DNA from 2 places in the Alteromonas sp. BL110 genome. Region 2 is predicted to be linked to the other one. Evidence: predicted binding sites of a transcription regulator. Region 2 holds the regulator's gene; the other holds the start of a gene.

Region 1 (15,339 bases), 2.2 Mb from region 2:
ATCCGCTTATGAAAGCAACAGGTCAGATGAAAGTAGTTCTTTCTAATACATTCCTGTATGGCGCTATTCTTATACCAAGCTTTTTTATGGGCGCTCAATTTGGTGGGGTAGGTATAGCCACATCATGGTTGGCCGCTTTTGGTTTTGCATTCTTTCTGGCGACCTACCGCTCATGCAGAGCGCTTAATATAAGTTTTAGACACTATCTTGGGAGTATATATAAAGTGCACCTCTACGGTGGTGCTATGGCGACGGCATGTCTACTCATAGGGCACTATCTTGACATGATCTATCCACTAGTTACATTGAGTGTGCAAGTAATATCTGGTGCGCTAATTTATATAGGTCTCGTTTGGTTATTTTCCCGTGATTATTTAAAAGAAATCATTGAAATGTTTAGAGGTAAAATAACCAAAGCTTAGACGACTTAAACGGATACTTTGCAACTTCTCATGCCAACTACAGATACTTATTTTCTTTTAAAGTTAGAAAAGACGATAAGCATTTTATCCACTAAAAACCGACCACTAAGTTTGGGTAGTCAGTACCCAAGCGTAGACGTCGCATGAAAGCAGCTCATATGGTCAATCAAGCGACATTACTAACTAAATTTGTGTATTTAGCGAAATAGCGACATAATCCGCGTTGCTGCGTTGTGCCATGTGTATTTTAAAATAGAATCTTTAATGAGCTTTCTATCCCACCCAAACTTGTTCATACTTAGCAAAGCTTGCGTAACTGACTTGGTACATTGAGGAGCGATCAAAACGCCACCTAAATTTGGTACCAAAACTTCAGATATACCCCCTACATCAGTAGCGATAACGGGTGTCCCTGTTGCTAAGGCTTCCATGATAACATTAGGAACCCCTTCTCTATAACTTGGCAATATGAGTGCGTCTGACTCATGAAGCTCGTTCACAAGCGATTGGTGAGGTATGGCGCCGAGTAGTGTCACAGCGTGCTCAAGAGACTTAGCGCTTATCAACTTTTGAAGTGCTTCTTTACTGCCACCTTCTCCTGCAATACGCAAAGTCATCATTTGGCCATTGAGCATCGCTTTTTCAAAACCTTCAATAAGCTCAAATACCCCTTTAGTTGGAATAAGAGAACCAACAAACAGAAGACGCTGCGTTTCGCTAGAAAACGGTGTGGTGTCTCTGAGCGTAAATACGTCAAAATCGACCCCGTTATAGATAACGTGAGGGTTTACCTCTGGTACGTGTTTTTTTACCACTTTAGCGAGCGCTTTGCTTTTTGTCGTTACCGCAGTACTCTTTTTAAACGCCCAGCGCATCTGTTTTTTGTGCAAAGGCTGCTGCATCAGTGCATTAACATCACTGCCTAAGCATTCAATGATGAGTTTGTATTTAAAAACGCTTTTTCCCAGTGCTGCAACGACAGCTTCAGCATAAGCCCAGCTAGCTATTACATTTTCACTCTTAGCTAACCAAACCAAAGGTTTTACACAAATAATAAGTGACAACAACAAGAAGAGAGGGTGTAAAGAGGTAAGAACTTTAGGAATATAAAAAAACGGAAATAAACAAAAGCCTTCAGGACTTCTGTGACCGTTAATCACAACCTGCTTGAAATAGGTAAACCAAGGAACAGGCATCAGAACTTTAACATCGGCATGTGCTTTCAGGTGCCTAATTTCCTCAAAGTTGTATGTCGCTCTAGCTGGTTGCCATGGAAGAGGATGCAGGTTAGTGAAGAAAAGAATAGATTTTTTCATTATCGATATGCTGCTTCATAAATCGAGGATACATCATTAATGGCGTAATTCTGATTAACAAATTCATATGCGCTCAGCCCAACGTGTTTTAAGCTGTCTCGATTATGTATTTGCGAAAGTAGCAGTGTATGCCAACACTCAATATCATCAACATTGTAAATAAACCCATTTTCCCCATGTTGAATAAGGCGAGGAATTTGACCAACGGAAGTAGATATCGCAGGAATGCCCCGAGCCATAGCCTCTAGCAAAGACATAGGTAATCCTTCAGTGGTTGAGTTAATTAATAGAATATCCTGACGCTCATAAATGGCATCTTCGTCTAACACTTCACCGTGCAGTGTTACGGAATCGTGTAATGCGTATTTCGTGATGAGATGCTCTATGGCACTTCGCTCAGGCCCATTCCCAAACACATTTAACTTTGCAAACTGTCTAAGCTCATACCGAGCGAAGGCTTCTACCAATTGTGCAATGTTTTTAAGTGGCACAAGTCGACACACAGTACATAAATTTAAGATTGGCTGTTCTGCGATATTTTGGGGAATAGGGGGGCAATAAACGCCATTACTAATGACGATAACGTCTTGTGGCTTCCACTTATAACGTTTGTAAATCCCCTCTCTAATGCTTTCAGAAACACCAAACACTTTGTCGATATAAAGTTGTGCCAGTTTGTGAGATCCCTTTACAAACCCAATAGGAGGTTCAACTTCACCGTGGATCGTATAAATCACTTTTTTAAAGAGTAGAATGGGGAAAATAGGTGCAAAGGCTTTTATCACCGCCGGGGAGTGAATATGAACTGTGGAAAAGCCGGCTAAATAACGTGATGCCTTTATAAGGCGCGTAATAATATTTCCTTTAACGTTGATAACCTCAACGCCGAGTGATTCTATGTCATGTTGAAACGCGTCGCTTTTATCACCAAACGATAAAACTTTGACATCGAGGCCTTTTTGACTTTGTACCTTAACCAGGTTCTTAACACATTTTTCCGCACCACCAACTTTCAAACTGCTTACGCAGTGTAAAATACGCATCCTAATACCTCTTGGCGTAACTAAACATGCGCTTTATATCTGCGATAGACATTTCAGGAGCGATGGGGAATCGATGGAGATCATATGGGTTAGTACTCGGGATTGTATTTATGCCAGGTTGAAAATTAAATGCGAGTTCGTAACCGGTATCTTTTAACCCTTCTATTACCCTTTTATCATAGGTCGCCTTACTCCCTACAGGATAAGAAAAAGCTGAAATATCGCACCCTAAATTGCTCTCAAGCAGAGCTTTTGAGTGACTCAACTCATAAAATAACTCATCTTCTGAAAGCTTAGTTAATATATCGTGATTGTGTGAGTGAGCTCCGAGCTCCATTCCAGATTCGACTAACGTATTTAAATGATGCCAATCCATAAATTCTGCACGAGGGTAGCCGTCTTGATGATGCAACGTTTGCTCAAGCTGACTAATCTGTTTTTGGGCGGGTAGTTTACAGTTTTTGACAGCTTGTAGTACGGCTCGAATGAAACGTTCCTGACAATTTTCAAATACTACCTCATTTCGCCACGCATCAAGATGCACTCGATTAGGTGTGTGACGCTTAATAAGGTAGGCCACTTTGTCCCACCAGGGTACATGCCGGCTTCCTACTAGGCCCGTTGCAATGAAAAAAGTGGCTGACACATTGTTATTACAAAGCACGGGTAAGGCATTGCTAAAATTATCAATATAACCGTCATCAAATGTTAAGCACAATAGCTTAGATTTTGGCTTCTTATTGTTCGATAACAACTCGGTCAATGCCTTGAGACTAATTATATCAAAATTTTGTTTAAAAAATTTTATATGGGCATCAAGCTCTTCAGTAGTGCACGAATATACACACGGATCAAATTCCGTATCTTTACGATTGCCTATCCGGTGAAAGTTTACGCTGTAAAGGCCGTTAGGAGCTGTGCGCCACGACAACCCGTCTAGGCCCAGCATGCGCCCTGCTTTCATTTTTATTTTTGACAACATGCTACGCTAGCTTTTTGAACGCTGGGGGAGCAAGCACATAGTCTCGGAAATGGTTTGGATTGCCTTCTTCCCCAGCTTCAGCTGCTTTTATGATGTTATACATTTCTCTAGCAGAGACGTAATGTAGGGCGTAATTCTTTCCATCGTTATATTTAGAGGTTAAATGTCGATGCATTTCCTTTATAGGCTCGCCAAGTAATGTGTCCATATCGCCATCCTGAGCTCCGTGGGTGTGTACTTTTATAAATATCCATTCAGGTTTTCCTTCGACATGAATAGCTTGATCGACCCACAAATCAACGCGATTAGGTGTCGGAGGAAACGTTTTTCTAACATCTGAGTTTTCGATTTGAGGGAAAATTCCTTTCTTTCGCACTTTCCAATTTAAACCCAAAACTCCTTGGATAAGCAGTAGGTCACCCCAAGCCTTGCCACCTTTTACGATAGGTCGTCCGGTTTCATACGACTTCGGTTTCTCAGGATCGTCTTTCGCATAGTAAATGGTATTTAACATAGCGGGTTGCGATTCATCGGGGGATGGAAACGTGAAATCGGCGTAACACCCGGTTTCTCGAAGTACAATAAGCTCATCGTTTACACCGCACCATTTTCCTTCAGGGTGAGAGTTATCTAACACCCAGTTTCCATGTATAAAGGCGTAAACGGGTTTGCCTGTCTCCGGGTCAACGCTTAATGCATTATGTTCTTCGTGAAGACATTGGGCAAAGCCAGAGAGGGTTTTTCTTAAGTTATCGCTAGTATCATCTTCATGATGTAGGTGTATCTCTATCTCGCCAAAACCTTTAGCACATAAATCGGAAATTTTATCTAAATGTTCTTTTCGATACTCCTCTTCGGGAAAGAAAAAGCTATGTTTTGGATGATTTCCGTCTGCATCAAGAAATTGTGAGGCCATTTTAGGGTAATCAACCATCCATCGGTCCACACGTTGCCGCTCCAATTCAATGTTATCTTTATTTTTCCACTGAGGCTCATAGTGGTCTACGAAGCAAAACATGACATGCTGCGTACCACTTACAGTAGGCTTTTGTGTAAACCGGCTTTTTGTGTAGTTCCAAAGCCAACTCTGCATTTTCTTTTTCTTTACAATGGCAATAAATGCTACTGAGAGTAATACTAAAAGTGCTAGTGTAAGCGCGATCATCTAGATGTCCTTTGCCATGTCGCTGATAGGTTAGAGGATAAAAACTTAATGTAACCTCTGAAAAGGGATATATTCATTGATACAAAAAATGTTATTAGACTAATAATATTTCCAACTATTGGAACGTTTTTGAATATTCTCAACTCGCCTAGCAACCAGAAAGAATAGAACGCTAGCTGTCCAAATAACATTACCGTATATAAATAATTAGTGTGCCACAAGAGTACAACGTTGAGAAGCAAGGTAATTATCATTAAATGAGGAACAAACCAGCGGATTACCTTATGGCTTAGATAAGAAAACCAGCGCCATTTATAGCGTGGATTAAGCAACCATGTTAAGCGGGACAATGATTGATAATTGCCAGCGCCTATGCGAATGCGTCTGCCTGCTTCTTCCTTTAAGGTCGGTGCGATCTCTTCTGTCGCCAACGCCTGTTTATTATAGATTATTTGATATTTTCTTTTGGCTACGTTCATCACAATGCAGAAATCATCTATTATCGTGTTGTCCGGCAATGGTTCGTAAAGCGAGGTTCTAATCGCGTAAATCCCACCGTTAGCACCAAGGAGAGCATCAATTTTCGATTCGTGTTTTTTCAAAAATTGTTCATATTTCCAATAAATGCCATCTTTATTGTCGCCTGAAAAAGCGTCTACAAGGTTAAGCTCGCCACATACGGCACCAACTCTTGCATTTTCAAAAGGTGAAACCAAGTTGAGTACAGCATCATTTGCAAACATGGTATTGGCATCAGAGAATACGGTTATGTCACTTTTAACACGCTCAAGCAAGTCGTTGAGTACATTGATTTTTCCCCGGTTTTCTTCAAAACAAAAAACGCAAAGACGTGGATCGCGAAAACTGCTAATTATACTGTCGGTTTTGTCGGAGCTACCGTCTGAGGCAATGAGAAATTGTATTTTTTCATGGGGGTAATCAAGTGATAACAGGTTTTCTATGCGCTCACCTATACAGCTTTCTTCATTATACGCGGATATCACGACTGACACCGAAGGTAATTCACCACCCTCAGTTATCACATTATTCTTGACTTGCTCGCGTTTAGAAAATGCTTTGCTGAAAGAATATAGTACAACCGGATATAATAAGTAGCTGTAAAGAATGAGGAAGATGGCCAACCAAAATAAGAATTCTATGTACTTCATGAGATTTATCTAGCTTTTGCTGGTATTCCCAATGCTGTAGTGTTTGAAGGGACATCCTTCACTACCACTGCATTAGCGCCAACTTTCACGTTACTTCCTATGTTAATACCGCCAAATGCTTTGGCTCCAGCTCCGAAAAAAATATCGTCGTTGAGTATCGGTGACTCGCCTTTTTCGTCTCCAATTACCACACCACTTTCTAGAGTAATGTTTTTGCCACCAATAACCTTTGAATTAATGACAACACCAATAGGATGCATTATCACAAAACCTTCATCAAATTTGGCATTCACACCAATTACACATCCATTATAAACACGGTTTATATGGGAAAGTATCAGTGCAAAAGGGGATAGCAGTCTTATTTGAGCACATCGATATGCTAAACGATAAAGTATGTTTGCACTTGTCCCATCAGTAAAAAAGATTCGCAGCTTCGAAATCTCAGCGCCATCATCCAAGAATATTTGCTTCTTTCTCGCAAAATCTGATTTTATTAATTTAAATGTTTCAGACATCACGCAGTTTCTTTGTTGTCATTTAAAAGTTGTTTAACCTTTTTAAACATATACTTTTGAAGAGGGTTTTTGTTTCCCCAAGGTCGCCACGTTTTTATTAAATTATTTCTGTAGGCATCAAAATGCAGCCCCCTAGGCGCGCAAACAACATCCCCTCGGTTCAATAACAGCTTAAGCACATTTGTACATAACACTCCGGCGGCGAGTGAAATGCCCATGCATGTTGAAGGAACTTTCTTTTTCATAAAGTTCACTGAAGAGTTCTGAACCAAATAATGCCTTTGCTGTACGGAAGGCGATACACCTATGACAAAACGCACAATATTATTTTCAAAATAAAGGTCTTTTTCTTCATCGGTTGCTTGAGCTGGGGCGTCAATCATGGCGAAATATTCGTCGAATGACATCTTTCCCGGTTTAAAGCACAGCATTGCCGTACCCATCCCCATAGGCGCAGCCGTTATCGTTGGAATTCCGAGCTCGTAACAACGCCGAAACACGTGTCTGCGAATTTCTAACGCGAAGATATCTAGACTATCTATATAGACATCAACACCATCGAGAAACTCATCAAGGTTTTCAAGCGTTATGCCTCGCTTAAAATTGACAACTTTTGCATCGGGGTTAATATCTTTAAGTGTTTCTTCCATCACTACAGATTTTTCTTTACCAACAGTAGATACAAAGGCACCAGCTTGACGGTTAAAGTTTGCGTAGTCATAGGTATCAAGATCTGAAATATTGAAATTAGATATTCCCATGCGAGCACAGACTATAGCGTGGTCACCACCCACACCACCAAGGCCACCGATAGCCACTTTACTGCTCTTAAGTTTTTGCTGCTCTTCTTCAGTTACCCAGCCGATATTTCTCGAAAATGCATCGTTATAATCAAACATAAGCGTCGAGCCTCAAGTTATTCCTAAAGTTGAAACTGTTGTTTCAATTCGTTTAGTTGTGTTTCCTGAACTATCGTTACTGGAATGATAGAGGAAGCTACACGTTTCGCTTCATTCTTTCTACCTGCTTTTATTAAAACCCTAACGTAATTAATTCCGATAGAGGCATTTTTATTACTTAGCACAAAAGCATCGTTGGCTTTCTGTATCGCTTTCTCATGCTCAGACAAAGAAGATAAAATGGCCGCGTAGGTTGACAGAATGTTGGGGTTGTTAGGTACTAACTCGTTCGCTTTTTCGATATGATTTAACGCCCGCGCGGGTTTACCATCTTCGTTCAGAAGCCAAGCTAAATTGTTTAATACAAGTGGACTGTCTTCTTTTTCACTTTTAACAAGAGAGTCGTAATGTTCTATCGCCAATTTTGGACGTCGCTCGAGTAAATAGTTAGCGAAGATAAGACGGAGCTTCACGTTACTTGCAGCTCTTTCGAGATGAGATTGTGTGAATGCAATCACACGTTTTTCTTGTCCAAGCTTTTCAAGGGAGGAGAATATAAGTAAAGCTAGCTCTGTTGACGGCACTTCATTATAGAGAGGCTCAAGAATTGATAGGGCCGATTTATAGTTACCATCAATGATTTCAAGACGTCCTTTAATAAGGTGACCGATAATACTGTTCTTAGCGGTTTCTGGCAATCCTATATAAGCTTGTTTTGCATCTTCATTGTTACCTTCCAACAGCATCAATCTGGTAGCTAGAAGGTCTAAAGTAGAGTTTTTACCCAGTGTGCGTTTTGCCTCATTTATAAGTCGTTGAGCCTCTGAGAAATTATTATCTATTTCCTCAAGCTCTATACTTTGAACAAAAGATGACACAGAAGGGGCTTGCTTACGCCACTTCGAAAATGCGTTTCGTGCTTCATTGTAATTTGCTTGTTTCGCATAAGCGTTGCCTAAAAGCATCCAATATTTTGGCACGTTTTCAAGCGATATCTCATTTTTTCTAAGAAAGTCGACGGTTAACTTATACTGTTCATCAAGAAGTAGTGCGGCTGCATAGAGTAGCGCGTATTGGGGGTCTTCTGATTGTGATTGGGCAGACTCTAACTGGGAAATTGACGGTGATAGGTCCCCGATACGCTGATGTACTTGAAATGAACGCATCAATAACCTTGTGCTGAGCGGATAAACTTCAAGTGCATCTGAAAGCTTTGATGCAGCGTTTTCAAAGTCTTTCTCTCTTATTGACTGCTCAATAAAAAAAAGCATCGCATCAAAGTTTTCGGGCTTTAGTTCTCTGAGTTGCGAATAAGTCTCTTGAGCGGCATTCATATCACCTGCGGAGCGCTGTACAAAACCTTTTGCGGTTAACCGGCCTATAATATTTTGTTTACCTGCAAAACGTGTTTCGACTAATTCATAGGCTTTTTCATACTCATTATTTTCAATATAAGCAATCAATAAAAGGTAGATGCTGTTTATATCGTCAGACGAGTTATCTAGATTTCTTTCTAATTCGGGTATGCCGCTTTCTCCAGTGAAAAGTTTTAACAACCCAATATTACGGAGCATTTCACCGTCTTCTATTTTGGAAGCGTCTATTTTATCTACTAGTCGTTTTGCTTCGCTTAATTCATTTTTTTGAACTAATAGCCTCGATGTTTCTACAATATAGAGCAAATCTTCTTGGCCAAGCTCAGGTATACTATTAATAGTGTTGATACCGTCCTGTGTATACCCCAGTCTTAACTGAATGCTTGTATAGAGCCTCTTCGCATAATGGTCTTTAGGTAAAGAATCAATAATTGTCGAAAGGTTCTGATAAGCTTGCTCATAGTTTTCGAGTTGATAGTGCGCAACTGCCGCCAAAAGTCTTGTTACTTGATTAGAACGCCCATTTTTAATTGCTTTGTCTAGGTAGAGCGTTGCACCTTTGAAATCCTTTCGAGAAATCAAAATTGTGCCATTTAACTGATTGAAGTAGGGTTGTTCAGGGCTCAACTGCAATAGTTGTTTAACGTAAAGCTCGGCGTCTTTAAATTTTCCCGCATTTACTAGTGCAGTGGCAAGTTGTGTTTTTATTTTATAATCGGCTGGTCTTAAATCTAACCATCGCTTTGCAGTACTTACCGCTTCTGGCCAATCATTTGAGAAGGTTTCCAGCGTGAATTTCAATTGAAGCGCAATGGGAGATAGATTTACCGCTTCATTTACCCTATGCAATTCTTTTAAAGCAGGTTGAGCGTCGTCATTAATGATCAATAAATAGGCCTTTGCTATCGCGGCAATATCAACGTTTGAAGATAAAGTTACTTCGCGGAAAGCAATGGTGGCTTTTGAGAGACTGCTGGAACGATATAAGGCAATAGCTTTATATAGTTTCAATGTATCTTTTAAACTGCCCTCAGTTGAAGCCTCTAAGTCTCCAATACTTTCATACTCTTCAAGCCACAAATATGCTTCTGACAGTGCAACTGTTCCTTCGTCGCTTAACTTACTTTCTGAGCGTTCAAATTCTTTCTGAGCCGCAAGGTATAGCCCCTGATAGAGGTATGCGAACCCTAGCATTTCTCTGGCTTCCAATAGCCCAGGGTTATTTTTGATAACGTTTTTGAGCGTTACCGATGCTTCCTGCAATTGCCCTTTATCTAGCAGGTCTGCGGCGTCAGCCATTAATTCTTCAGGCGAGTTATTTGTACATGCGGCTAATACACAAAACAACGATACAACAGTGAACTTAGAATAATATTTCACATTAGCTTCCTTATTGCTTAACCTTGCTAAGGTAACGTATTCCAGAGAATTTACAAGTTGTTCGAAGGCTTTTTGTGACGACAATTAACTGCGCTTGTCGAATCTAGAACATAAAAAAAGCTGCCCATATTGGGCAGCTTCTTGCAACACAAAACGTGTCTAGGACAGTAATTATTTCTTATTACGTCTAGAGAAACCAAACATGCCGATTAAACCAAGACCTAGAACTGCAACTGTTGAAGGCTCAGGAACTTGGAATTTAACAGCAATTGAGTGATCATCGCTTACAAGAACCGTTGGACCGTCAGAGTCTATCGGGTTCGCAATGTTATTTGCAAGGTCGCCTACAGTCACTGTTTGCGAAGCGTATACTAATATGTCAGTAAGTGTTGCATTAATGTACTCTTGGAAAGAGACATACTGACCAGCAGAGTTTTGAAAATAAAATACTTCTTGGCCAGCTGGAGTTAAGCTCACTTCTGTAATTAGTGATTCGATTATCTGTTCACCAGGATTGATAGAACTAGAAACAAACTCACTTTCAATTAACAGTTCTTCGTTTCCAAGGATAGTAACGTCTTCCGGTGTACTAAAATCATAGCTGTACTGGTATGAATAGATATCTAGAACACCACCAGTATACGTTACAGTGTCGCCGTCTGCGTTAAGAAACCCGTCCAATTCAAAGTCGAACGTAAGCGCTGTGCCTATAATAGTCGGGTAACCACTTCCGTCTTGCCCGATGTTATTTGGGCTAGGGTCATAAGTAAAGGTGTTAGTAAAGTTACCTTCATCGTTAAGTACTAGCGCTTCTAAATTATCAAATCCAGCGTTTGTGCCATTGAACGTATAACCGATAAGGCCCAAACCACCGCGAGATACCAGTGCACCAGTCGCAGTATTAACTTCTGTTACTGAGTCGTATGCCAGTTCTAGAGTGTCAATTGAACCGCGCGGGTTAACAACTGAGTCATCAGTAAGATCTAAAAAAAATGGTGTTGCAGCTGCTTGTCCACTAAGCGCTAAACCTGCAGCTGTTGCTGTTGCTAAAAGTAACTTTTTCATCTCTGCTCTCCGTTATGTATGCAGCGGAATAAATCGTCAATCCAATATAAGCACTTTGTGTGCCACGATTTAAGTCTTTGATTGCAGGGTATTTTATTTTGCGTTATTTTTACAGTGTAAACAAAGCTGACATAAAAAATTACCAACTACCTCGATTATTTTTTTAAATGCATAGCTTGTTGGTTCTTAAGTGTATGCTTGATATGCCGATACATTATCGTGAACCCCTTTGGAAGGTTTTTATGCAGCATCTCGGGTGTGATGTGGTAAGCCGCTCTTTTTCCGTGATAATCGACTATAGGGCCTATCTGTTCAAACCGAATACCAATAAACCTCATAGACCGAGCAAGCCTCGGTTCCATCATAACATAAGCGTGTTTCACATCAGAGTTTATCGACACTGCGGCAGCAGCAAGGTATAATCCGATAGCGATAAATGGAAAGCACCGTAATTCAGTTTCAGAGTAACTAACAGGGTTTATTGCACCTATGGCGGCACCATCGAATTTATCCATGCTTCTTCTACGAAATTCGTTTGGCACAGCTAAACGTGATATTTCGCATATTTGGTGCCGAGGGAAATTGCTTGGACTCAAATTACTATTTGCTATAGAGCTACTACAAAATTTTTCAATCGGAAGAAGTTGATTGTCTTTTTTCGGTCTTACTACTCGAACAGTACCTGCAAACCTCTCGGTTTGTATATGTTCAATTAAACAGCAAACTGAATAGTCATCGAACTCATCTTTTTCGATTTTCAATTCGTTAGGGGGCTCGAATCCTTCTTCGTTACAATAAACTTGATAGCGCATTTTATAAGATTCATTTTTAAGCGCTGCGGTATCCGCTATTTTTGTTTCAAGATAAGAAGAAAAATGATGAGAAATTTCCTTAACTTCTTGTAGTTTTTGATATCCTTTGAGTGCTTTAGTGACCCGACTATTGGCACCAAAAATGTTTTGTACCTTCTGTACCAACTTTCCTTTTTGCATACGCTTTCTACCTGTCTCAGAGACTACGGGCATTGTTGCTTACTTGGCAATAATGTTTTTATGTTTTGTTTGGCTATAAGTAAGTATAGTTTGTAAAAATACGTTCATGAACGTATTATTTTTATCATACTGTTAGCGCTTTATAATTAACCAAATTCTCTTGCTAACGACTATTCTTTTTAACAATATACGTCTATATGTTTACAAAAAATAGCTTTAAAACAACAAGTTTTGTTACCTTGCTTTTATCGTTTTTCTTTTTTGCGACATCAGCGGTTGCAGAAGATCTCGTAACACTTACTAAACGGGCTACAAAATCTACTGTTGCCATTGCGCTTTACAGCCCTATAAAAAGCAAGGCTCCTTCTATAAAGGGAACCGGTTTTGTAATACACAACGGAAACTATGTAGTCACAAATTACCATGTTGTGGGGCAAGAGTTGGATCCTACAATAGTTGAATATTATGTAGCGATGCTTCCGTCTTCGGATGGTTTCTCTTTTCAAAAGATTAAGCTTTTAGAAATAGATATTGAGCATGACCTGGCGCTTTTCGTGGTTAAAAATAAGTTGGAGCCTCTCGCGCTAGCCAAAGAAGCACTGGAACTACCTGGGACAGATGTTGCAATATTCGGTTATCCTTTAGGTGGTGCTTTAGGCTTATTTCCAGCTGTTCACAAGGGGATTATTGCGACAATTACCCCTGACTTTATGCCTGCCAGCGATACAAGGGTACTCTCAAGCGTTCAGCTTGATAGGCTACAAAAACCGAGTCTTATCTATCAATTAGATGTTACTGCTTTTCCAGGTAATTCAGGGAGCCCAGTTATTAATATCGAAACTGGCGAGATTATTGCTGTCGTTAATAAAGTGTATGTTAAAGACGGCAAAGAAAGTGCTTTATCGAATCCCTCTGGTATATCTTATGCGATACCTGTTAAGTATGTTAATGCCTTATTGAAACGTGCTTTATCAAAAATGGAAAGTAAATAAACAGGAACAATAAATGAAAATCTTAGTCACCGGAGCAGCTGGTTTTATTGGCGCAGCTGTATCTCAATACCTTATCAATCGTGGTGACCAAGTTGTCGGGATTGACAACATTAACGATTATTACGATGTAAATTTAAAGCACGCCCGCTTAGATGAAATTAAATCATCATCTGCTTCAGAACTGTTCTCATTCACAGAAATGGGCGTTGAAGAGCGCGATAAAATGGCATCGCTTTTTGAAGAGCATGATTTCGACAGGGTAGTGCATCTAGCGGCGCAAGCAGGCGTGCGTTATTCTCTTGAAAACCCTAATGCTTACGTCGACTCGAATATTGTTGGTTTTGTGAATATTTTGGAAGGGTGTCGCCATAATAAAGTTGAGCATTTGGTGTATGCGTCATCTAGCTCAGTTTACGGTGCGAACGAAACTATGCCGTTTTCAGAACAGCATAACGTTGATCACCAAGTTAGCTTGTATGCCGCTTCTAAAAAAGCGAATGAGCTAATGGCTCACACTTATAGCCATCTGTATAACTTGCCTACTACAGGGCTGCGCTTTTTCACTGTTTATGGCCCTTGGGGGCGTCCTGACATGGCGCTATTTAAGTTCACAAAAGCTATTTTGGAAGGGAAAACGATTCAGGTATACAACTACGGTAACCATCGTCGTGATTTTACCTATATTGATGATATCGTTGAGGGCGTAATACGCTCGCTGGATAATGTGGCGAAACCTAATGGAAGTTGGGACGGCGGCAATCCAGATCCCAGTACCAGTAAGGCTCCTTATAAGGTGTACAACATTGGTGCGCAAACGCCTGTCCACCTTTTGAAGTTTATTGAAACTTTGGAAAGTGCGTTGGGTATTGAAGCGAAAAAAGAGCTGCTTCCTATTCAGCCAGGCGATGTGCCTGATACCTATGCCGACGTGTCGTCACTAGTCGAAGATACCGGTTACCAACCGTCTACCAATGTTGAAACCGGCGTAAAAGCGTTTGTTGATTGGTATCGCGACTTTTACAAGGTGTAAGAACTAGAGCGTTAAGCGTTATCTACAAAGCAGTTAAATTGCACTGTTTCTCATAAATCCCGCACACTTTTTGGGCAAAAACTCTTTTGTGGTAGAATAACCCTGTTCAAAAAGTGTGTTTTTAATTTCAGGTGAAAGCGAAAAGTCCACCGCGGAAACCTCTCCGGTATTCACCACTACCGTATTATGCCAATACTTGGCATTAACGTATTCCCTAGATATTGCAGTCATAAATGTACGAATAAGCATGCTGACGTACTGAGGCAATTGAAGTAAATTCTTCTTAATGGCCCTGCGTTTTTGATTGGTGCTTTGTAGCCTAAAGCATACCGATGGCGTGCCATCACCTCGCCAGTCTTCAAACAGTGCATCTTCTGACAATATCGCTCCGTCTACTAACAAGTGCTCTTTAAAGGGCTTAAATGAAAAGATAAGCGGAATCGACATAGAGTACCGCACTGCTTCTGATACTTTCATATCAGGGGAAGTTTGTTTATTGAATAGAACTGGCCCGCCGCCGTTCACGTCGGTAGCGAGTATATGCAGGTCAAGGGGGAGGTCTACAAACGATGCGCCTTCTAACTGTTCGTCAATCCATTGCTGAAACACGTCCCCCGATGAAAGACCACCTTCCCGAAGCAGTCTTACCAGTGAAAACTCTGTGAATTGTTTAAAATCAGTAACCAGCGCGAGTTCTCGCATTTGTTCTACTGTGTAACCTTTGGCATAAAGTGATGCGATAATTGAGCCGCCTGATACACCCACTAAGGTATCGAAGTCAATATTCATATCGTTCAGCGCTTTTATGATGCCGATATGGGCGCTCAAGCGCGTACCTCCACCTGAAAAGATAGGAACTATTTGTGTCACGTTCGCCTGTAAAAGTTTATTCGGTATCGCCGCTGAGGCTATCTGCATGAGCATACTCCAAATTAAAGAGGCCTCGCGCAAAAGGTTTTAAGTTGAGCTGTAAAACGAAACGCATAGCCT
Region 2 (15,339 bases):
CGCGACCATTGGTCCTAAACTACCTTCTGCACCGTAATCAACTAAAATGGTATAGCCTTGCAGCGCCATAACCATGCCGATAAATAACCCCGACACCATAATGATAAGTAGCGACTGCACACCTACCACGTATAACTGTTTAATAACCAGTGGAACGTTCTTTACTCGGGGAACAGCGATGAGTGCGCCAAACAGCATCAGTGCTGCGCGACCAATCGCAGTAACTTTCCCTATCGTTCTAGCGCCTAATGATTGGAGAAACTTCATTTATCTGCCCCCAGAAAGCTTTCTTTCAAGTCAGGCGCAGAGTAATGAAATGGAACTGGGCCATCTGCTTTACCTTTTAAGAATTGCTGAACCAATTCAGATTCGCTTTCTTTAATTTGCTGGGCTGTACCTTCACCAATGACGCGCTTATCTGCCAAAATGTAAATATAGTCAGCGATGGTCAGCACTTCCGTTACATCGTGGGTCACGACAATGCTAGTTAAGCTAAGGGCATCATTGAGTTCTCGAATAAGCTTTACCAGCACGCCCATAGAGATAGGATCCTGCCCAGCAAAGGGCTCATCGTACATGATTAAATCTGGGTCTAGCGCTATTGCCCTAGCTAGCGCGGCCCTGCGCGCCATTCCACCAGACAATTCGCTCGGCATTAATTGCGCGGCGCCCCGCAAACCTACTGCCTGTAGCTTTAAAGCGACAATAGTGGCTATCAAGTCTTCAGAAAGATCAGTATGCTCGCGAAGTGGAAACGCCACATTGTCGAACACGGTCATGTCAGTGAATAGCGCCCCACTTTGAAAAAGCATGCTCATTCTACGGCGGGTTTCGTAAAGAGTTTTTCTCGACATAGAGACAATTGAATCGCCGTCGAACTTTACGTCACCTTCATCTGGCGTTAACTGCCCGCCAATAAGGCGCAGCAGCGTGGTTTTACCTATTCCACTTGGCCCCATTACCGCAGTAATTTTGCCTTTAGGTACCTTCAAGGAAATCCCATCATAAATGATGCGATCTGCGCGTTTGAAGGTTAGGTTATCTACTTCAACTAAATGGTCCATAATTACTTAAATGTCGACCCCTGACGCTGGATTGAGTTCGTTTTTAACGGCGATATCAATCCATTTAGAAAATATTAAAAGTATATGAGTGATGTGCATATTCAATATCTGTGCCTTCGCACACATAGCTCACAAAGTTTACTGAACAGTTTACTTTTAAGAGCTCGCAAATTCAAAAAAGTTTACTCTGCAGTGTAGTTTTTATGTTTACAGGCTGGATAGTCCAGTAGACACAACTTCTGGGCCGTGTAATTTGGAGCCATTGTACGCTTTTTCAAGACCGTCGCCAAAGTCAAAAAGTTACAAGTTATGTTCGATTAAGACGAATTGTATACCAGACCGCATAGATAATTACCCACTCAGCGAGAGTTAAAAGGTTCGTAATCGCGGCGTGTTACCGCAGGTATAGTGGTTCTACATTAAGGTGACACAACAAAGAGTACGGACATTTTAAACTCGCCCTTCGGGAAGGTCTGGCAAGCTCCCTAGCTTCATTCTGGGAATTTGAAAGGGAACAGCCATTCCTACATTCCCACGCTTTGCTAGGAAACTTGCCAGCGCCTTCTGAGTGGGCAATTATCTACGCGGCCTGGTATTTGTATCTCACGGTGAAGTGATGCCAGTGCCTTGGCTAATACTTATATGTCGTTCCAGTTCCCATCCTATTGTGCTGTTTATTAACTGAAACTGAACGCTTACCAGTAATATGTTCGAACTGCTGTAATGAGTGTGATAAGTGGAAATTTACGGCAATCGGTCTCATTTTATGAAAATAAAGTGTTGCGAGCATAGGCAAATGGCACTCTTTTTGCGACAATCTATCGAAATACTAACTATTACAGGTTGTTGTGCTTTTAAACATTGTCATTTTTCTAGTTGGACTGATTGTCTTAAGTTGGAGTGCAGACCGTTTCGTGTACGGTGCTTCGGCACTAGCAAAGAACATCGGCATCTCTCCTATGATGATCGGGTTAACGATTGTCGCTATGGGCTCTTCGGCACCTGAAATTGTGGTTTCCGCTATTGCCTCTGCAAATGGCAATATGAACACAGCCGTAGGTAATGCGCTTGGCTCGAATATAACTAATATCGCACTGGTACTGGGTGTAACCGCATTAGTTAAGCCTCTTCTCGTTTCATCTACAACACTTAAACGTGAACTCCCCGCCCTTCTGATTATCTCATTAATTGCTATTGGCTTTATGTTCGATGGCGAGCTGAAGTCTTACGAAGGGATAATTTTACTTGGCCTATTCATTTTTGTTTTGGCAATGATGGCTTGGTTATCGCTACAAGTAGATAAAGAGGATCCGCTTGTGGCAGAAACCGCAGATGAAATTCCTAAGGGGGTTTCTAATACCTCTGCACTCATTTGGATTGGTGTCGGCCTTGTTGTATTACCTTTAAGTGCCCACTTTCTTGTAAACTCGGCCGTAGAAATTGCTAGGTACATGGGCATTTCTGATTTGGTTATAGGATTAACGATTATCGCGTTTGGCACGAGCCTTCCTGAATTAGCGGCAAGTGTAGCTGGAGTGCTTAAAGGTGAAGATGATTTAGCACTTGGTAATATTATTGGCTCTAATATTTTCAACCTGCTAGCCGTACTCGGTATGCCGGGTTTAATTGCACCAGGTCTGCTAGACCCAGACGTTTATAACCGAGATATGTACGTTATGCTTGGTTTAACCTTGCTGTTGTTCTTGTTCAGTTTCGATTTAATTGGAAAGCGTACTATATCGAGAACCAATGGATTCATACTTCTGGCTTGCTTTATCGGCTACCAATACTGGCTGTTCGGATAATCATGAATACACAAACTCAGATGCACTATATCGAATCGGCAAAGCGCGTTATCGACATTGAAACGCAGGCTATTGCCAACCTTGCAGAGCGCTTAAATGATGATTTTATCACCGCATGTAACATTCTTTTTTCATGCAAAGGTAAAGTGGTCGTTAGCGGTATGGGAAAATCTGGACATATCGGCAATAAAATTGCCGCTACCCTTGCAAGCACTGGAACACCTGCCTTTTTCATGCATCCAGGTGAAGCCAACCACGGCGATTTGGGCATGCTGAGCAAAGGAGATGTGCTATTAGCCATTTCCAATTCTGGTGAAACCAATGAGTTAGTTAACTTGCTGCCCGTGGTTAAGCGCTTAGGTATTCAAGTAGTGGCAATGACCAATAGCGCTGATAGCTCACTAGGGCAACATGCAGATGTAGTGCTTGATATTAGCGTAGAAAAAGAAGCGTGTTCGTTGGGTCTAGCCCCAACATCAAGCACAACGGCCACATTGGTTATGGGCGACGCCCTTGCGGTAGCACTGCTCGACCAAAAAGGCTTTACCTCAGATGATTTTGCCCTGTCGCACCCAGGTGGTAGTTTGGGTAGAAAACTGCTGCTTAAAGTGAACGATATTATGCTCAGCGGTCAAGATATCCCTCTCGTGAGCTTAAACGCTTCTGTCGCTGACGCACTCTTGGAAATTTCCAAAAAAGGCCTAGGCATGACTGGTGTTATCGCATCTGATGGCTCGTTAACAGGTGTATTTACTGATGGCGATTTACGCCGAATACTGGACGCCCGTATAGACGTGCATAGTGCCACAGTAGAAGATGTAATGACCAAAGGCGGCAAAACAACCACAGCAGATCAGCTAGCTGTAGAAGCCCTAAATCTAATGGAAACCCATAAGATAAGCGCATTAATGGTTACCGATGAAAAGCGCAACCCTGTCGGAGCCTTCAATATGCATATGCTTTTGAAAGCGGGAGTACTCTAAATGACGACGACTTTATATACCGATTTAGACCAAGCGCTTTTTGAACAACTGGCGCACATTAAATTACTGGTGTGTGATGTGGATGGTGTGTTTTCAGACGGCCGAATTTACTTAGGTAACGAAGGTGAAGAACTAAAAGCCTTCCATACTCGCGACGGATACGGCGTAAAAGCGTTAGTGAGTAATGGCGTTAGCGTTGCCGTCATAACAGGGCGACGCTCAGCCATTGTAGAAAACAGAATGAAGGCTTTAAACGTAGCGCACATTATACAAGGTGAAGAAAACAAAGCAGACGCGCTCGGCAACTTAATGAAAAGTCTTCGGTTAACCTCAAGCGAAGTTGCCGCCGTAGGAGACGACATGCCCGATACAGGTATGTATCAGCATGTAGCGGTAAAAATTGCGGTTGCCGATGCTCATCCTTTTGTGGCAAAACAAGCGAACTGGATCACTACGCTTCCCGGAGGTTTTGGAGCGGTTCGAGAGATATCGGATACCATTTTGCAAGCTAAAGACGTAGCAAACGACATTTTCGGAGCGAGTGTATGAGCCAGTTTGGCTTCAATCGCTTAGGTTTAAGTATATCAGCGCTATTTATCTTAGCGATGCTAATGTACATCCCAACGTGGATGGAAGAGCAGCCCGAAACATTAGGTAGCAGTGAAAATGACGCCTTGAAGCCTGCATACAAGGCAAAAAACCTAACTACGACCTTGTACAACCAAGACGGTGAGTTAAATCACAAAGTCTTTGCAGAGTCGATGGAGCACTACGACCAATTAGGCTTTGTTTTATTCCAGCAACCTAAGTATACCCTATATACAGAAAGCGCCTCCTCGCCTTGGGTTGTTACTGCGCAGGAAGGAACACTATATAACAATGAGTTAATTCAACTTGAAAATAGCGTTGTTATTGAAAATCAAACTAGCGATGATTTCGTCAAAAGTTTATCAACAGAATACATCCAGATAAATTTAGACACGAAACAAATGACATCTGATCAACCCGTTGAGATACTGGGTACGCAATACCTTATTTTAAGTAATGGGTTTAACGCGAATTTACGCACACAAGAATACGAGCTTTTAGATCATGTACAAACGACTTATTCCCCTAGCAACTAGTCTTATACTTGCCATCGCTAGCGGTGCAGTACTAGCCAGTGAAGAAGATTTTTCACAACCCATAAAGATAGGGTCAAATACTCAGTTTATTGATGGTAAAAATAAAACTGCGCTGTACAAGGAAGATGTACTTATTACTCAAGGTTCACTCCTAATCAAAGCTGATGAAGTAGAGGTTATAGCTACAGATGGCAGCGGCCGCGAAATATTTATCGCCCGAGGGACTCCTGCAAGTTATTCTCAATCATTAGAAGACGGCACGCCAGTATCAGCAAAAGCCAATGAAATTCGTTATGAGGTGGTCAATCGTACTATTTCTTTGGCGGGCAACGCTGAACTACAGCAAGATACCAGCAAAGTGCAAGGTGATAAGATTACATTCGATATGATCACTGAACAATTACTTGCCACTGGTGGCGCCGGAAAAGATGGTGAAGGTCGTGTAACCACAGTGTTTACCCCGGACACCATTCGTAAGACATCATCTAAGAATGACAACGAGGACAATGAATAGCAATGGCAACTTTGAGCGCTAAAAACCTTGCTAAATCGTATAAATCACGACAAGTCGTTCGCGATGTAAGCCTTTCAGTGTCTACTGGACAAATTGTAGGTCTTCTTGGCCCCAACGGCGCTGGTAAGACCACTACTTTTTACATGATTGTAGGTTTGGTCAACTTAGACAAAGGTAAGATTGAAATTGATGATAATGAACTTACTCACCAGCCTATGCATGAGCGTGCACGCCGCGGTATAGGCTACCTCCCGCAAGAGGCATCAATTTTTAGAAAGCTTACGGTACATGAAAATATCATGGCCATATTGCAAACCCGTAAAGATTTAAATTCACAACAGCAAGAAGAAGAAGCAGATGCCCTACTTGATGAATTTAATATCAACCATATACGTAATAGTACGGGGATGAGTTTGTCGGGGGGAGAGCGTCGTCGCGTAGAGATTGCTCGAGCTTTGGCAGCAAAACCACAATTTATTTTGTTAGACGAACCATTTGCTGGTGTTGATCCAATATCAGTTAATGATATAAAGAAGATAATACAGCATCTTCGCGATAGGGGGATTGGTATCCTTATCACGGACCATAACGTGCGCGAAACATTGGATGTTTGCGAAAAAGCGTACATTGTGAGTCATGGCGAGCTTATTGCGCAAGGAACAGCAGAACAGGTTTTAAGTAATCAGAAAGTAAGGGATGTATACCTAGGCGAACAATTCAGGCTATAGTTAGTGTAACCGAATTGTCATTTTTCAGTTTCGCTCTGGTATATTCAATTTAGAGCATTTAAATAAGACGTAGATGAAACCATCTTTACAGCTAAAATTTAGCCAACAACTTACAATGACACCTCAGTTGCAGCAGGCCATCAAGCTTCTGCAGCTTTCTACGCTTGATCTCCAACAAGAGATTCAAGAAGCACTCGACTCTAATCCGCTACTTGAGGTGGAAGAAGGTAACGACGAGCCGCCAGTAGAAAAGAACAATGTCGAGAGTGATGATAGTGGTGCTGAAGCGACTGCTTCTGCCTCAAGCGATACGCTTGAAGCTGGTGATGCACTAGAGAAGAATGATCTTCCCGATGAGCTACCTATCGACAGCACTTGGGATGAGTATTATTCCGCTTCTTCTGCACCCGCACCGGGTCCATCTAATGATGATGAACAGATTTTCCAAGGTGAGACTACCGAAGATATTCAAGAGCATTTGCTTTGGCAAATGCGCCTCACTCATTTTTCAGATACCGACCGCGCCATTGCCACAGCAATCATTGATTCCATTGATGAATCAGGTTACTTAACTGTTACCCTTGACGATATCTTAGAAGCTGTCAACGACGATGATTTAGAAGAGCCTATTGAGATGGACGAAATAGAGTGCGTGCTTAAACGCATTCAAATGTTCGACCCTATTGGATCAGGTTCTCGTACGCCGCAAGAATGTCTTATGGTGCAATTGCGCCAATTTTCAGAGGACACACCTTGGCTTACTGAAGCGAAGCAGCTTATTGAGGAATATTCAGACTTACTAAGCAGTAAAGACTATCGCACGCTAATGCGTAAGAGCCGATTGAAAGAAGATCAGCTACGTGAAGCAATGCGTTTACTTCAAACCTTGAATCCTCGCCCAGGTAGTGCTTTAGTTACTAAAGAGCCTGAGTACGTTATTCCCGATGTCTCAGTAACTAAGAAAAATGGCCGTTGGGTGGTTGAGCTGAACCCCGATAGCCTGCCTAAATTAAGCGTAAACCAACAGTACGCAGCCATGAGTCGCCGTGCTAAGAACAGTAGCGATTCACAATTCATCCGCTCACACATGCAAGAGGCTAAGTGGTTCATCAAGAGTCTTGAATCTCGCAACGATACCTTAATGAAGGTTGCAAATTGCATTGTGCAGCAGCAAATGGGTTTTTTTGAGCACGGCCCGGAAATGATGAAACCAATGGTGCTTAATGATGTCGCAGAAATGGTAGATATGCACGAATCGACTATTTCGCGTGTGACAACGCAAAAGTATATGCATACGCCCCGTGGTATCTTCGAATTGAAGTATTTTTTCTCAAGCCACGTTGCAACCGAGTCAGGTGGTGAATGTTCATCTACAGCGATTCGGGCATTGATCAAGAAGTTAGTGGCTGCGGAAAATCCTGGTAAGCCGCTAAGTGATAGCAAGATTGCTTCGTTGTTGGCTGAGCAAGGCATAAAAGTCGCTCGGCGAACAATAGCAAAATACCGGGAATCGTTATCGATCCCGCCGTCGAACCAACGCAAGAGCCTTATTTAAACGGGCTCAACAATATAAGGAAGACGAAATATGCAAATCAACCTTACTGGTCATCATGTCGAAATCACCGACTCTTTGCGTAATTATGTCGATACGAAGTTCAGCAAACTTGAACGTCACTTTGATCACATTTCTAATGTGCATGTCATCCTGAACGTTGAAAAATTAAATCAAAAAGCCGAAGCGACCGTTCATTTAAGTGGCGCTGAAGTATTCGCATCCTCAGAAAATACCGACATGTATGCGGCGATTGACAGCATGGTTGATAAACTCGACCGGCAGGTAATCAAGCATAAGGAAAAACTGAAAAAACATTAGTAGTTAATTGAGCATGGATATACAAGCCATCGTAAGTCTGGACCGCACCGAGTGTGCGGTTCAGTGTAATAGTAAAAAGCGAATTCTTGAGATCATCGCTGATATCGCTGCCAAGCAAAACGATAACATCGACCAGGCAACCGTTTTAAATAGCTTAATGGCTCGAGAACGTATGGGTAGCACGGGTATTGGCAACGGCATTGCACTCCCCCACGGTCGCCTCGCTGGTCTTGAAAAGGTAATAGCAATAGTTGTAACTAGCACACCAGCTATCAACTTTGATGCCCTAGATGAAAAGCCTGTAGATATATTTTTTGCGCTGCTCGTTCCTGAAGAGCAAACCGAAGGACACCTTCAAACATTGGCTACCGTTGCCGGTAAGCTAAGCGACAAAGAGACAATTAAAACAATACGTCGTGCGACAACTAGCGACGAGATTATTTCTGCATTAAGTTAAATAATATGCGCTTATACATCACGAGATAAGCGCTCAATTCAACAGCGTGTATGTGATAAAACCCAGAATATAAGGGAGAATTTAGGTGAAGCTGATCATAATCAGTGGTCGTTCGGGGTCTGGTAAGTCTGTCGCACTTCGCGCATTAGAAGACTTAGGTTATTACTGTGTTGATAATATCCCAGTAAATTTGCTTCCCACCCTCACCCATACTGTTGTTGATGAATACGACCAAGTTGCGGTAAGTATTGATGTTAGGAATCTTCCCAAAAATCCAGACGACCTGGTAGAGATTCTAGACTACCTTCCTTCTTCTTGGTCGATGACCATAGTGTACATTGACGCGAGCGACGATGTGCTTGTTAAGCGGTTTAGTGAAACTCGCCGTCTTCACCCTTTAGCCAAGTTAAATAAGTCACTATCAGAGGCCATTAAAGCAGAATCCGCGCTGCTTGCCCCTATTACTGAACGTGCTGATTTATACCTAGATACAGATAAGCTGACGATACATCAACTAGCCGAACTGATCCGAGAACGTATTCTAGGTAAAAAGAGCTCACGCCTCGTATTGGTGTTTGAGTCATTTGGCTTTAAACACGGCATACCTAAAGACGCGGATTATGTTTTTGATGCGCGCTTTTTGCCTAACCCTCATTGGGAACCTGACCTTAGACACCTTACTGGGTTAGATGCCCCCGTAGAGGTATTTTTAGGCTCACAACCCGTGGTCACCAAATTCATTTGGCAAATTCAAAACTTAATGACCACATGGCTTCCCCATTTAGAGCGTAACAATAGAAGCTATGTGACTGTGGCTATCGGTTGTACTGGCGGCCAACATCGCTCTGTCTATATTGCCCAAACCTTGTCGAAAACATTCAGTGAAATACATCCTGATGTTCAAATACGCCACAGAGAGCTTAACCAGTGATGACTATTCAGAAAACGCTAACAATCGTCAATAAGTTGGGCTTACACGCCAGAGCGGCCACGCAATTGGTTAAGCTTGCTAATCAATTTGATGCCAAAATCATTTTGAAAAAAGGTGATAAAGAAGCAGATGCGAGCAGCGTTTTAGGCTTGATGATGCTGGAAAGTCACCAGGGCGAACAGGTTGACGTTATCGTCGATGGCGATGACGCGGTGGATGCACTCGCTGCCATTGAGGAGCTCATAGAGGGCAAATTTAACGAAGACGAATAGCGACCAATCTACCTTCCCTTTGTTGAATTAATCAACAGTTAGTACGGTTATACAAGATTCTCTCGTAGAACCTGCGCAATTATCATGACAGACTTTATAGAATTGCGATATTCTACGCATACTTAGGCTAAATAGCCTCTATTTTCCATCTCAGCTTAGTAGGAATAACGCCTTATGGCAGAAGCGCTTGTTTCTAAATACGTACAAACCCAGTTACGCGCACTTAACGCGGCATTGATAAACGGTCAATTTGTCTCTGTACGTAAGCTTCTGCTTGAGCTCCCCCCTTCAGACGTTGCTCATATTCTTGAATCTAGTCCTAGCAGGACCCGAGATGAGTTGTGGGAGTTAATTGATAGCGACTTTCATGGCGATATTTTAGAAGAACTTTCTGACGATGTACGAAACGGTATCATTACCAAAATGCTTCCTGCTAATGTAGTAGATGCACTTGAGGCAATGGATACCGACGACTTAGCTGAAACGCTAAGCAGCCTTCCTGAACCTGTATTGGCAGACATTCTCGATTCGATGGATGCACAAGACCGCGTTCGTGCAGAACAAGCGCTGTCTTACGGTGAAGAAACCGCTGGTTTCATCATGAACACCGATACCATTACTTTGCGTCCTGACGTTACCATTGACGTGGTTCTACGCTATATTCGTTTAAAAGGTGAGCTACCAGAAAATACTGATACCTTTTATGTGGTCAATAGAACTGACAATCTAGTTGGTATCATTCCTGTTGCCCGTCTACTTACCGCAGACACCGACGACAAAGTGTCTGATGTTATGGACGAAGAATCAGAAGCCATTCCGGTGAACATGCCCGACGATGAAGTGGCAAGCTTGTTTGAACGTTATAACTGGCTTTCAGCGCCGGTTGTTGATGAAAATCATCGGTTAGTGGGCCGAATTACCATTGATGATGTGGTTGATATAATTCGTGAAGACGCTGAGCACTCGATGATGAGTATGGCTGGTCTCGATGATGATGAAGATACCTTTGCACCAGTTATGCAAAGTACTAAACGTCGCTCCGTGTGGTTGGCAGTTAACCTTGTCACTGCGCTAATGGCGGCTATGGTAAGTGACTTATTTGAAGCCACGCTCAGTCAGCTTGCCGTTTTAGCTATTTTAAATACCATTGTGCCGAGTATGGGCGGCGTGGCGGGTAACCAAACCCTTACACTAGTTATTCGCGGTATGGCGCTCGGTCATGTTAATGCAAGTAACTCGCGCTGGCTTATCAGTAAGGAAATCTCTATTGGCTTTCTAAATGGTGCAATTTGGGCGGTGCTTATTGCCTCTGTGATTGCCCTCTGGAAACAGGACTACATGCTGGGCGTTATTATTGCCTTTGCGATGATGGTAAACATGATTGCGGCAGCGCTAGCCGGTGCAACGTTACCCATGATAATGAAGCGGCTAAAAATAGACCCTGCACTTGCCGGAAGCGTTATACTTACCACTATTACTGACGTGGTTGGGATATTTGCTTTCTTAGGTACCGCGACACTGTTTTTGATTTAAGTCTATAACGTCTATTACTACTAAATAGGGTTAAGTCGTGTTTTAAGCATACTGCTTAGGCGCTAAGAGCTTTGGCTGTATATCCATTTATATTTAGTTTATACCCTACCCCCCAAACGGTTTGAACAAGCTGGCCACCGTTTTCAATACTGTTAACCTTATCAAGTTTCGTGCGTAGTCTGTTGATATGGGTGTTTACCGTGTGCTCATAACCTTCGTGATTATAACCCCACACCTCACTGAGTAGTTGGTTGCGTGAAAAAACCTGATTGGGATGACGACAGAAATAATTCAACAAGGTAAACTCTCTTGCTGTTAATGTCAGCAATTGCCCATTTATCGTTACGCTATGATAACGCTGGTCAACTTGAAGCGGGCCTATTTCAATGCGCTCGTTGTAGCCATCTGCGTCTCTTGAATTTTCAAGATTAGGCATACTTCTACGCATATGAGAGCGAATTCGCGCTGAAAACATGCGCTCATCAAACGCACCAGAAAGGTAGTCATCTACGCCGGCTTCGTAGTAGTTAGTTTCATCTACGCTTTCGCTTTTGTCACTGAAGGTGGTCACATCGCTTTCAACGGCTACAACCCAGCTTTCGGGGTTACTATCAACTAAACTTTTTATACGCTGCAAACACTTAGCGCACCTGTGTGATTCGACAATAATGAGAGAATAATGTTGCACTTTAAGCAGCGACGCTGCTGAGCGAAAGTTCGACACTGCATCGTGCAGAAAACAATGCTTACTTAAGCATTGCGATATATATTGTTGAAACTCATTTCCGCTGTAGATGATAAGGATCATATCTCGCTCCTATTTCGCCAATAAACAAAAAGACCAGAGCCTTGGTGTTTTTATTTCACATTAATAACAATTTTTTAATCGATAAATTAGAGGTAGAAATTTCTAACAGTCTTGTTATTTATCGAGATAAATCCGTGTGCTTTTTGTGATTGTTTTGTGATGATTTAAAAATTTTACTGCCCTAAATTTTTATGCGATTTAAGCCATAAACAAGGACAATAAAATGAAATTCACTAAACTTGCTAGCGCTACCCTATTGTCGCTCGCAACAATTTCAGTAAGCCAAGCCGTTACATTAGATGTTGAAATTACTAATTTAACCCAAGCGCAAAGTTTTACGCCGCGCCTAGTTATTGCGCACGATGACACAGTCGACGCTTTCGAAGTGGGGCAGCCCGCATCATCGGCGTTGGCGTGGCTTGCTGAAGCGGGTGTTATTGATGATGAACAAAATGCTGATTCAAGCGGCGCTAACTTTGAGGCGTTATTAGGTCCTGTCGATACAGACAATGGATCAAACACATGGCATCGTTTTGGCGGTCTTCTAGCCCCGAAAACAACATTAAGTTATCCCTTCGATACAATGGACAAGCCTTATCTTTCACTGCTGTCAATGTTGATACCGACCAATGATGCCTTCGTTGGTATGGACAGTATCGAAATCCCTACTGAGCCTGGCACCTATACGTATTATCTTAATGCTTACGATGCAGGCACTGAATTAAACGATGAGCTAAATAGTGCTCGTACTGACGTCGTTGAAGCCGGCACAGGAAATGCGTTAGGGGGCTATGGTGTTCCTGGTGTCGCTGGCGGTGGCGCACCTACTCGTATCGTTGATTTAGGTACGGGCGGCACAGGTGTAGGGGCACAGGTAGTTAATGGTGAAATAGAAGATGGTGAAGACGGTCCGGTACACATCCACCGCAATGCGCTTGGTGACACCGACAATACTTCAGGTGCAAGTGATTTAGATTCAACTGTACACCGTTGGTTAAACCCTGTTGCGCGTGTTGTTATAACCGTTCCTGCATCTTAAGGAGCTATTACAATGACTAATCCAATAGTAAAACTCAGTACTTTATTGATGCTATCGGCTCTTTTAGCGGCGTGCGGCGACGACGGTGATACAGGACCTCAAGGACCAGCTGGTCCTCAAGGTGAAGCCGGCGTCGACGGTCAAGATGGTGCCGATGGTGAAGACGGCGCAGATGGACAGGATGGTAGCAACGGTAATTCAGCAGTTTACACAGTTCAAATTACTAATTTGACGTATTCCCAGCCCTTTGCACCTGCCGCCGTCATATTGCATGAGTCAGGCTTTTATTCGTTTGAAGAAGGCGAGTCTGCCAGTATGGGCATTGAAATAATGGCTGAGGGTGGTGATCCTTCGATGGTAATCAGTGAAGCAGCAGAATCCACCGATTTTTTAGATGCTCTAAGTTCAGAGGGAATACTGGGCCCGCGCTCAATGGGTACAGAATTAACGTTAGTCGTACCTGAGCTTGATGTCGACGACCTGCGCCTTACTGTTACGAGCATGTTAGTTAACACCAATGATGCATTCACCGGCGTAAACGCAGCTGACGTAAGTAACATGGCAGTGGGTGATGCTAAAACTTTCATGACAGTGACCTGGGACGCCGGTACAGAGGCCAATACAGAAACAGCAGCTACTATGCCTGGCCCTGCCGCAAGTGCCGTAGGTGGTGGCGGAGAAGCCGCGGGTTATGATGTAGTAAGGGACGACCTCGCCGATGCAGTAAGGCTTCATCAAGGTGTGGTAACCAGTGCAAACGCAAATGACCCTAGCCGTGAAGGGTTATCTACATCCGTATTGACCGAAGCTCATCGATTTGATTTTCCAACAAGTCGTGTTGTGATAACGCGAACTCGATAATAAATCGTTAGCAAATCAGCCACTTTAGCGCCCTATTACCTATAAGTGATGGGGCGTTTTCGTGTTTAATAAGGCACGAATTTTTGTAAATAGACGCTTAATTGCGAGGCGTAATATACAAGCTTCGAATTGAGGAATGATATATTAGATAAGGCACATATTAAGATAATAGCTGGCTCTGCTTAAGCGAATAGCTTTGCAAAGCCAGGCTACGTCAAAACAATGAAAGTTTTAAATAGCGGCCATGAAAATGGCCCAGTCAGCTATTTAATTAGCTACTTAATAACCTTTAGACTAGGCTTACCCTTTTTAGGAGGGACAGGCGCATCTTGAACATCGCTCGAATCAGCGTCTTCCAACGGCGTAGGTCCACTTGGTTGAGACACATCTTCAGGTGCTTCAGTGCGCTCTTGCTGCGCGCGTGCAATATCTTCTTCGGTGGCAAATACCGTACCTGCACCGTTTTCTCTTGCGTAAATAGCCATTATCGCTTCACAAGGCATACTCAACCTTCTGGGCTGCCCAGAAAAGCGCGCCTGAAACGACAATCCATCCAAATCAAGAGAGAAGTTAACACACGCACTTGGCGATACGTTTAAAACGATTTGACCGTCTTTAACAAACTCTTGTGGAACTTCAACCAACTCGTTAGTGGCATCAACCACAATGTAAGGGGTCAAATCGTTATCAACAATCCACTCATAAAAAGCCCTAAGCAAATAGGGCTGGTTTGACGTCATAGATGTCATAGCGGGTTGTGTATCTCACGCTCTTGGTCAGTCAAAGACGCTTTGAATGAGCTACGAGAGAAAATACGGGTCATGTAAGCGTTAAGTTCTTTGCTGCCAGCACCGTTTAATTCAATACCTAGTGCAGGTAAACGCCATAATAGCGGAGCTAGGTAGCAATCAACTAAACTAAACTCTTCGCTCATAAAATAAGGCATTTCACCAAATACAGGGGCAAGTGAAAGCAAAGCTTCACGCAGCTCGTTACGCGCAGCTTCTACATCGCCTTCACCACGGAAGATTCGAGCAGCTAGCGAGTACCAGTCTTGCTCAATGCGGTGCATCATAAGACGGCTTTGGCCACGTGATACAGGATAAACCGGCATTAGTGGTGGATGAGGGAAACGCTCATCAAGGTATTCCATGATGATATGCGACTTGTAAAGTACAAGCTCGCGATCAACAAGAGTTGGAACAGTACCGTAAGGGTTAAGCTCCAACAGATCTTCAGACAGGTTGCTAGGATCTGTGTAGCTGATTTCAACACCCACACCTTTTTCTGCCAACACAATACGCACCTGGTGGCTATAAATATCAATTGTGTCAGAGAACAACGTCA

Evidence for each region. Region 2 encodes sigma-54, which starts transcription at its own class of promoters, with help from an activator protein. Its sites were predicted from a motif close to GTTGGCACGNNNNTNGNNT; they were not measured.
Region 1: D1814_RS13670 (PEP-CTERM sorting domain-containing protein) is a predicted target of sigma-54. The motif match lies at 11,384-11,402, and genes of this name have one in related genera.

What each region holds. Positions count from the first base shown of each region.
Region 1 is NZ_CP031967.1:3,167,836-3,183,174, forward strand. It holds gene D1814_RS13625 (lipopolysaccharide biosynthesis protein) at 1-422, shown strand, start outside; gene D1814_RS13630 (glycosyltransferase) at 620-1,738, opposite strand; gene D1814_RS13635 (glycosyltransferase family 4 protein) at 1,738-2,781, opposite strand; gene D1814_RS13640 (polysaccharide deacetylase family protein) at 2,783-3,763, opposite strand; gene D1814_RS13645 (hypothetical protein) at 3,765-4,928, opposite strand; gene D1814_RS13650 (glycosyltransferase family 2 protein) at 4,925-6,097, opposite strand; gene D1814_RS13655 (serine O-acetyltransferase) at 6,103-6,615, opposite strand; gene D1814_RS13660 (ThiF family adenylyltransferase) at 6,615-7,514, opposite strand; gene prsT (XrtA/PEP-CTERM system TPR-repeat protein PrsT) at 7,538-10,270, opposite strand; gene D1814_RS13670 (PEP-CTERM sorting domain-containing protein) at 10,442-11,335, opposite strand; gene D1814_RS13675 (PEP-CTERM/exosortase system-associated acyltransferase) at 11,491-12,327, opposite strand; gene D1814_RS13680 (S1 family peptidase) at 12,525-13,319, shown strand; gene D1814_RS13685 (NAD-dependent epimerase) at 13,333-14,349, shown strand; gene D1814_RS13690 (patatin-like phospholipase family protein) at 14,383-15,267, opposite strand.
Region 2 is NZ_CP031967.1:910,786-926,124, forward strand. It holds gene mlaE (lipid asymmetry maintenance ABC transporter permease subunit MlaE) at 1-267, opposite strand, end outside; gene D1814_RS03940 (ATP-binding cassette domain-containing protein) at 264-1,064, opposite strand; gene D1814_RS03945 (calcium/sodium antiporter) at 1,913-2,869, shown strand; gene D1814_RS03950 (KpsF/GutQ family sugar-phosphate isomerase) at 2,872-3,852, shown strand; gene kdsC (3-deoxy-manno-octulosonate-8-phosphatase KdsC) at 3,853-4,401, shown strand; gene lptC (LPS export ABC transporter periplasmic protein LptC) at 4,398-4,976, shown strand; gene lptA (lipopolysaccharide transport periplasmic protein LptA) at 4,945-5,490, shown strand; gene lptB (LPS export ABC transporter ATP-binding protein) at 5,493-6,218, shown strand; gene D1814_RS03975 (RNA polymerase factor sigma-54) at 6,292-7,773, shown strand; gene hpf (ribosome hibernation promoting factor) at 7,804-8,091, shown strand; gene ptsN (PTS IIA-like nitrogen regulatory protein PtsN) at 8,105-8,548, shown strand; gene rapZ (RNase adapter RapZ) at 8,634-9,479, shown strand; gene D1814_RS03995 (HPr family phosphocarrier protein) at 9,479-9,751, shown strand; gene mgtE (magnesium transporter) at 9,926-11,284, shown strand; gene D1814_RS04005 (winged helix-turn-helix transcriptional regulator) at 11,340-12,092, opposite strand; gene D1814_RS04010 (spondin domain-containing protein) at 12,316-13,131, shown strand; gene D1814_RS04015 (spondin domain-containing protein) at 13,144-13,992, shown strand; gene D1814_RS04020 (ClpXP protease specificity-enhancing factor) at 14,268-14,741, opposite strand; gene sspA (stringent starvation protein SspA) at 14,738-15,339, opposite strand, start outside.